DNA from 2 places in the Paenibacillus sp. Z3-2 genome. Region 1 is predicted to be linked to the other one. Evidence: predicted binding sites of a transcription regulator. Region 1 holds the regulator's gene; the other holds the start of a gene.

The links. Region 1 encodes CtsR, which represses protease genes until heat stress. Its sites were predicted from a motif close to ATGGTCAATAAAGGTCAAACA; they were not measured.
Region 2: the regulator CtsR is predicted to act here: its motif matches at 2,407-2,427, upstream of clpP (ATP-dependent Clp endopeptidase proteolytic subunit ClpP).

What each region holds. Positions count from the first base shown of each region.
Region 1 covers NZ_CP096397.1:5,837,798-5,842,230, forward strand. Annotated here, with positions in the region: gene M1D71_RS26220 (protein arginine kinase) at 1-1,052, opposite strand, end outside; gene M1D71_RS26225 (UvrB/UvrC motif-containing protein) at 1,081-1,605, opposite strand; gene M1D71_RS26230 (CtsR family transcriptional regulator) at 1,637-2,098, opposite strand; gene M1D71_RS26235 (GNAT family N-acetyltransferase) at 2,561-3,799, opposite strand; rRNA gene rrf (5S ribosomal RNA) at 3,920-4,036, opposite strand; rRNA gene M1D71_RS26245 (23S ribosomal RNA) at 4,179-4,433, opposite strand, start outside.
Region 2 covers NZ_CP096397.1:181,224-185,656, forward strand. Annotated here, with positions in the region: gene M1D71_RS00900 (SIMPL domain-containing protein) at 1-133, shown strand, start outside; gene M1D71_RS00905 (PdaC/SigV domain-containing protein) at 524-1,621, shown strand; gene clpP (ATP-dependent Clp endopeptidase proteolytic subunit ClpP) at 1,721-2,317, opposite strand; tRNA gene M1D71_RS00915 (tRNA-Arg) at 2,497-2,571, opposite strand; gene M1D71_RS00920 (sugar-binding transcriptional regulator) at 2,998-4,023, shown strand; gene gap (type I glyceraldehyde-3-phosphate dehydrogenase) at 4,131-4,433, shown strand, end outside.

The DNA.
Region 1 (4,433 bases):
TTGATCGTATCACGAATCAATTGAGCACGATAGATGTCACGCTCATCTGTGCGCATATCTTCCCCGAATGTTTTCTGCAAAAATCCCGGTTGAGTCATTACATTCAGCTCATTCATTACCGTGATGGACAGTCCATCCAGTAAACCGAGATCTACGCCAAGGCGTACATCCGATAAGCGCTGCGCAGCTTCCTTTGAATCAACTATGGATGCGTGGGACAATATGCCGTAAGAACGCATGACACGATCCGTAATTCGAAGTTTGGAGTCGGTCATCAACCGTTCTCTGGCTGTACGCTCATGACCAATCATCTGTAACACAACACCGTGCAGGTTTTCGATAACTTCCTGTTCGGTCTGCCCCAATGTAATCTGGTTAGAGATCTGGAACAGGTTACCCATTGCTTCGCTGCCTTCGCCGTAAATTCCTCTTACAGTCAATCCCACTTGGGATACTGCTGTTAATATACGACCTATCTGCTGCGTCATCACCAGAGCAGGCAGGTGCATCATAACAGACGCCCTAACACCTGTGCCTACATTGGTAGGGCAGCTGGTTAAGTATCCTCTACGATCATCAAAAGCGTAATCCACGTGCGCTTCAAACGCATCGTCTATTGCGGAAGCTTTTTCCCAGGCTTCTTTCACCTGGAACCCCGGATAGAGGCACTGGATACGAAGATGATCTTCCTCATTAATCATAATACTGACTGATTCATCCTCACTGAGAATAACCGCACCATTTCTGGATTCATTCGCAAGACTTGGACTGATGAGATGTTTCTCCACCAGCACCCGTTTGTCGAGTTCGCCAATATCGGTCAGATTCAGCGTATGAAAATCTCCAAAGGCATGAACTTCATCGTATTGAAGTACTTCGCTCAGCTTATTCAGCACCTCTTCCGATTGCTTATTGGAAGCCAGCATCGGAAAGGGAACATGCTGAAGGTTGCGTGCGATCCGGACACGGCTGCTAATGACGATTTCGGAATCAGCCGCATCACTGCGCATCCAGTCGCTGAGCGCCTTCTCTGTAAAGCGCAGATTAGGCATTACGCATCCCTCCTACTCATGAAAAACTTTACTCCTGAGCTATTCCTTTTTCAAGTTCCCTGATCTGGTCACGGATCTGAGCTGCCTCTTCAAATTCCTCTTGGGCGATGCTCTCCTGGAGTTCACGCTTCAGATCGGCAATTTGTCGCTTCACCTTGATGCGACCACCAGCTCGTGCGGGCACTTTGCCTACATGGGACGTACTGCCATGAACTCGCTTGAATAATGGGTCTAGGCGGCTGTCGAAATATTTATAACATGAACTGCAGCCGAATCGACCAATTTTACTGAATTGTGAGTATGTCATACCGCATTCTTCACACTGAAGTGCTTTTGCCGGTGGTGTTCCAGCAGATCCACTTTTGCCGGCTGGATCAAAATCGAGCAACCCGGACAAGAGGTTGTGAATGGAAAATCCATTAGATGTTCCAGGGATCATCTCCCCTTTTTCACGGGCACATGACTCACAAATATGGAATTCCGTCTTCTCTCCATTCACGATCTTCGTAAAATGAAGTGTCGCCGGACGTTTATTGCATTCTTGGCACAGCATAATGATGTACCTCCTTTGACCCCGATAGTTTTCATTTACCGAGCAAAGATATTAACATCGCCTTCAACATTCTGGCACGAATTTGATCCCGGTAAGGAAGTTTGACCAATATAACCTCTCTAGATACAGCAGCTCGCATCAACCCGGCTTCCCGCTTACTCAAGAAGCGTGCTTCTTCCAGTTGATAGATCAGACCTTCGGCAGCAGTCTGCCCGATCTCATCACCAATACTATGGTGCAAATGATTATGCAGAGCTGATTGGGCCGGTAATTCAATGCGCTGTATGCGAACATAACCACCACCGCCGCGTTTACTCTCTACCAGGTATCCCTTCTCGAGGGTAAAACGTGTGCTGATGACATAATTGATCTGGGAAGGTACACATGAAAATTGATCTGCCAGATCATTACGCTGAATTTCAACCATTCCTTCGGGACTTTCATGCAAAATACTCTTCAGATATCGTTCGATAATATCAGAGATATTACGCATCCAATCATCCTCCACTGTCTGAAACGTTAAGTCAATAAGGACCCACACGCCCCCACAGAGTACACCTTCTCTACCCATTTAACCAATCAGGGAAACAGCGAATCTTGCTTCCACAGACGTCAACAGGAGAGCGAAGGAAGCACGAAGGTCCTTTAATATTCCCTTGATCCTCCGATGAAATGAATCCCGTGTATTGGCGCTCATCCATCAGATTGCAGAAAGAAAGCTACTTAAGTATTTAAACCTTTAGTTGACTTTGACTTTCTTTGACTTTGTATACATTATAGCATATTTTGTGGGTTTGCCAAGTGGGGTCACTATTCATTTTTTACGATTTTACACGAAATATTCGCCAGACACAAAAAAACCTCCCCAAAATTGCCGGAGAAGTCCATTTGTCTTTCAATAACGCTGTATTTCTATATAAGATAATCAAGCCAAATGGCGAAGAGGAAATGATAATTAAAAGAAATCAAGCAAGTAGGTTTCCCTTTCAGGAATCGCTTGTTCCAATGCCTTGATTGCTGCTTCTGGTCCTTGAATTCTTCCGATCCGTGCCATTTCCGTCGGTCTGCGATATCCCATCAACACTGCGGTAAGGGATTGAATATCCACCTTAATGGTCTGATCATCAGAGATCGGCTCGGATGTTTTCCATATGGAAGCCGTTCCGTTCATTGCGACGTTTAATTGCCATACCCCCTCATTCCACGGAGCGTGGGCATCTTCTACCTGAAGAATAATCTGCAGCGGTGAGTCCTGGTTTGCAAATGGATACTGGGATATAAACTGCTCAACACTAACGATGCGTGCCATAAAATAAGGTACAATCTCCTGTTGAATCCGTGGGTTATCCAATTGGAAAGCAAGCGTATCACTTGCTGGCGCCTGTAACCTCACTTCCTGGATCATGGAATCATGATTGGCAATAAAGGTCCATAGCCCTTGCCTAGCCTCTTCATTCAGATAGATGATCTCTTTGATGGTAAATTTACTTTCTTTCACCTCATATAGAAGATAACCTTGTGCTTCATCATTTTCATCGTAATATACAGCCTTCTGGCTGGCCCCATTAACAAGAACTGAATTCTCCCACCGTGCATCATCCCGGACCAAGGTTCCGTTATAACGCTCAGCATAAGCGCTATATACTTGATTTAATATGCTAAGACCCGGATCGCCACGCCGAATCGTTCCAGTTGTCGCTTTTTTCGAAGGCAAATGCGCTGTAGGCACTTTATATCGTTTAAACTCAACATAGGTCTCCCATCCATACTTCCGATAGAAAGCAAAAGAGAAAGGATGCAAGAACGATATACTTTGTTTGTTACGGTTCATTTCTTCCAATGCATGCTTCAGCAGACCCGCTACCCAACCTTTGCGTCTATACTCTGGCCAGGTGGCTACACCAGCAATACCACCCATCTCGAAGGATCTACCATGAATATAGGTTTGAAAAGGGATAATGTGAAGTTTGGCTCCTAGTTGCCCTTCCTCGTATACCCCCCATATATCCTGTGACGAAAACTGACTCCGCCGCTTTTCTTTTTGTTCTTCACTCATTACCATTTGAAAAGCATATTCGGAGAGTGCCATCGCTGGTTCAAAATCATTTACCGTCAATTTCTGAATTTCCATCTCATCCTGCACCCCGTTCACTAGAATGTTCAGATCATTTTCATATGAAAGTCTGATACGCAATCTATGTATCCACTATGAGTGTGTCAGAGGATTCCTGCAAAGTCAAATAAGAGATGCTTTTGCATCCCCTAAAATAAACAAATAAAAACCACCACCGAATAACATCGGCAGTGGTTCTTTGCTTGGCGGCGTCCTACTCTCCCAGGACCCTGCGGTCCAAGTACCATCGGCGCTAGAGGGCTTAACGGTCGTGTTCGGGATGGGTACGTGTGGAACCCCTCCGCCATCGCCACCAAACGCGATTTGTCGAAGCATAGCTTCTTGAAATCAGATATGGAACTGAAAATCATACACACGTTCTGTGATGTACCGATTTTCATTTCAGAGATTGTTCTCTGAAAACTAGATTCGAAACGAAAGTTGCGATTAGAACTTGCTATTGGATAAGCCCTCGACCGATTAGTACTGGTCAGCTCCATGCATTGCTGCACTTCCACCCCCAGCCTATCTACCTCGTCGTCTTCAAGGGGTCTTACATACTGGGAAATCTCATCTTGAGGGGGGCTTCACGCTTAGATGCTTTCAGCGTTTATCCCTTCCGTACATAGCTACCCAGCGGTGCTCCTGGCGGAACAACTGGTACACCAGCGGTACGTCCATCCCGGTCCTCTCGTACTAAGGACAGCTCCTCTCA
Region 2 (4,433 bases), 980 kb from region 1:
TGCCAACGTGCCTGTGTTCTATGCAAGTGAGTCTTTGATGTCCAAGGCAGCAGATACAGCTGGTGGCACAGAGATTAAAACAGGCCAAGTTAAAGTAAGCACGATCCTGAATATCACGTATGAAATGAAATAAGCGAGATTGAAGAAGTAAGATTGTAAGATTGAACGTCCTTTCAATTATCATTCGAAGGGATAACAAGAAATAATGACAAAGACTTCGTCCTGTGGACAGGGTCTTTTTTTGTTGCAAAAGCAAACTTTGGTGAAGTTAGTAGGGATAGGAGATTGTTCAAGCTACACAAAATGCTGTATTTTGGTATCTTTTTTGTAAAGATGTTCGTGACAAAAAGGTCATATCCCGTTATTTTTTCCGTCGGATAATCATCAACATTGTAACTGAGGCTGTAAACCTTTTCGAAATCGGGTTAATTATAATAGAGAGGTGAGCGTATGAAATATAAGAACAGGTCAAGATTACATACGCAATGATCCCTAATTGTGAATTCAGAGAGGAGTTTTATATATGACATCATGGAAAAAATGGACAAGTGCGCTGCTTGCAGCAGGAATTATTGTAGGAAGCGGTGCGGTGTGGCAGGATAGTTCAGTTCAAGCAGCTTCTGTATCCTCGAAAGTGACAACCCCGGCTGAGGTGACTCTGAAATCGGGTGGGAAAACACTGACTCAAAAAGGACTCCTTCAAGGAGGTTCAACCTGGGTATCTCTTACGGCAGTCAAAGATGTAGCAGGTGGAACGCTGAAATATGATGCGAAGACCAAAGAATATGCTCTGACAGCAGCCAATAACACGATGACAATTAGTCTTATGGACGGTCAGCCAAGTGTCAGAATCAACAACTACTATCCTCAAGTGGACGCCAAGCTGATCAACGGCAGGTTGTATATTCCATTCTCAGCAATGAGAGATTATCTGGGTGTACAGGGGAATTGGGATGGCAAAACCAAAACGTTGACGCTCAGCAAGGTGAAACAAAATAGTGTGAAAGTTAAAGCGGCGACAGTCAATGTCACAGTGAAAAGTGCCGAAGTGGATGTTCAGTATCCGCAAGTGAGTGGACTTGCCAGCAAAGAGGCTGAAACAGCGATCAACAAAGTGTTGAAAGACGAAGTGGATACATATGTAGCCGACTTCAAGAAACAGATATCTGAGTTTGGTGGTGCAACAGCCGACCGTCCATATGCATTCGAGAGCTCTTATGTAGTGACGTACAATGAAAGAGGTGTACTTGGACTCATTACACAACGATATGAGGACTATGCTGGTGCTCATGGTATGACATACCGAACAGGCCACACCTTTGCACTGGACACAGGCAAGGAGCTTACGTTAGATGATGTGCTGCAAAATAACAAAACCATACGCGAGACATTGAGTAAAAAAGTGGGCGAACAACTGAAAGCTCGCGGTGGCTACCTCGAAGGTTACAAAGGGTTGAATAAAGATCAAGATTTCTATGTGACACCAACGGGTGTAGTTGTGTTCTTCCAGTTGTATGAATATACGGCATACGCAGAGGGATTCCCCGAAATGCCATTTACGTACAAAGAACTTCTTCCTAAAGGTACCGAACCTTTCAGCGAAGTAACGGGAAGCAAGTAAGCAATCATTGTTGTGCACTTTAATGTTATCTTTCTTATAAAGTGAAAAAAGAAGCCCTCGTCATGGATATGACGAGGGCTTCTTTGCGTATGGACACAATTAGATGCCTTGGGAACCTACGTTTTCGATAACTTTATCAATGATACCGTAATCGGCAGCTTCAGCAGCACTCATGAAGTAGTCACGATCTGTATCTTTCTCGATCCGCTCCAGCGGTTGACCTGAACGCTCAGAGATGATGCGGTTCAAGGTATCACGCATTTTCAGGATGCGGCGAGCACGAATTTCGATGTCGGAAGCTTGACCTTGAGCACCACCAAGTGGTTGGTGAATCATAATCTCACTGTTAGGCAACGCAAAACGTTTGCCTTTTGCACCGGCATTCAACAAGAATGCACCCATGGAAGCCGCCATACCTACACAGATGGTAGATACATCCGGTTTGATGAATTGCATTGTATCATAAATGGCCATACCAGCTGTAATCGATCCGCCTGGGCTGTTGATGTATAAGTGAATGTCTTTCTCCGGATCTTCCGCAGCCAGGAACAACATCTGTGCCATGATAGCATTAGCCACAACGTCATTAACATCGCTACCAAGGAAAATAATACGATCCTTCAGCAATCTGGAGTAGATGTCATAGGCGCGCTCACCCCGGTTGCTCTGTTCAACGACCATAGGAATAAAACTCACGTGAAAAACCTCCTCGGAAATGTAAATGTTATTGGTGTTTCTACTTAAACTGTTACCGTATTACCCACATAATAAACAATTCCAAACAAAAAGTCAAAGAAAGTCAAACTAACTTGCAAAAAAAAAGAAACCTTTCCGGTTTCATTGGTTAAAAGGGTTATGAGCTGTTAAATAAAAAGTGGCGCGCCCGCCAAGAATCGAACTTGGATCTCAGGCTTCGGAGGCCTACGTCATATCCATTGGACCACGGGCGCACATTATGTGACAGCAATAATGATTATAGCTCATGAAATATTTAATTGCAAGCAGTTCATTGTGGATGTGGTTTGGATTGACCTAAAAATGATCATGATAAAGAAGAGTGGATAAAGAGTGCATTTAAGTAAATGCTATTAGAGGTTTTGGACATGCAGTATAAAATGTAATTCTGAGCGATATGTAGATGAAAATAATTTATTTCTTCTATATATGGTATGCGTAAGGCGGTCCTTGATCACGGAAGTCTAGGATTGTGAAAATAGGCGCGTACAAACGCCTGAAACGTGTCGAAATAACACGTTGAAACACTTGCATGTCACGTCAGTTTTAGGTAGAATAAACGTGGGACTTAAAAAGTTAACCCGGGACGTTTTAGGGCCACGAAAGAGAGCTTGGAACGAGAACTTGCGGGAGTGGAAAGCATGCGAACGATTTTAGAAGTACAAAAGCAGCTTCTGCCTGATCTCATGGATATCTTGAAAAAGAGGTATACGATTCTGCAACAGATCATGTTATCGGATGTGATCGGACGGAGAACGTTAGCTAATTCCATGCAGATGACCGAGCGGGTTCTGAGGGCTGAGACCGATCTGTTAAAGGCTCAGGGACTTATTGAAATTGACAGTGCAGGAATGAAGATCAGCGAGGCAGGGTATGATTTGCTGCAGCAGTTAGAGCCCGTAGCCAAAGAGTTGTTCGGATTATCCGAGCTGGAAGAGCGCATCAAGCAAGCCTACGGTCTGCAAAAGGTAGTTGTGGTTCCTGGTGATTCGGACGTATCTCCGTTTGCCAAAAGGGAACTGGGCAGAGCCGGAGCGAAGGCTCTCGGCAATATCATGAGTGACAACGACGTTGTCGCCGTTACTGGCGGATCAACAACGGCCGAAGTCGCAGAGCAACTTAATCCACCAACATCTCTCAAAGGTGTCTGGTTCGTACCGGCACGCGGTGGACTAGGAGAAAGCCTTGAAATTCAGGCGAATACGATCGCATCCACAATGGCAAAACGGGTAGGAGCGCAATACAAACTCCTGCATGTACCGGATTTGCTAAGTGATCATGCCTATGAATCTTTAATCCAGGATCCCGGTGTTCAGGAGATTTTACAGCTGATCAGGCAATCGCGGATTGTTATTCATGGAATTGGTGATGCCGTGGAGATGGCAAAAAGACGCAAACTTGCAACGGAGATTGTAGATGAACTTCAAGAGCAAGGGGCCGTATCTGAATCTTTTGGGTATTACTTCAATGATCAGGGTGAGGTGGTACATACCATGCTTACACTGGGCATGCGATTGCAGGATATTGAACGAACCGATGTCGTGATCGGAATTGCAGGTGGCAAAAGCAAAGCCGCTGCAATACACTCCGTGCTGCGATTTGGTCAGGAAGATATTCTGATTATTGATGAGGCTGCTGCCAAAGTCATCGTTGCCGAAATGGAATAAGAGATTACTTTTCACCACACCATTGTTGTCTTGACGGACTTCACCGTCTGTCTTGAATATATAAGTTTCATAAAAAAAATTAATCAAAACTTGGGAGGAACTTACTCATGATTAAAGTAGGTATTAACGGTTTTGGACGTATTGGACGCTTGGCATTCCGCCGTATTCAAAATGTAGCAGGCATCGAGGTAGTAGCAATCAACGACTTGACTGACGCTAAAATGCTGGCTCATTTGCTCAAATATGATACAACTCAAGGTCGCTTCGATGGCGATGTTGAAGTACACGATGGCTTCTTTAAAGTGAACGGCAAAGAAGTTAAAGTATTGGCTAACCGTAACCCGGAAGAACTTCCTTGGGGCGACCTGGGCGTAGATATCGTTCTGGAATGTACTGGTTTCTTCACAACG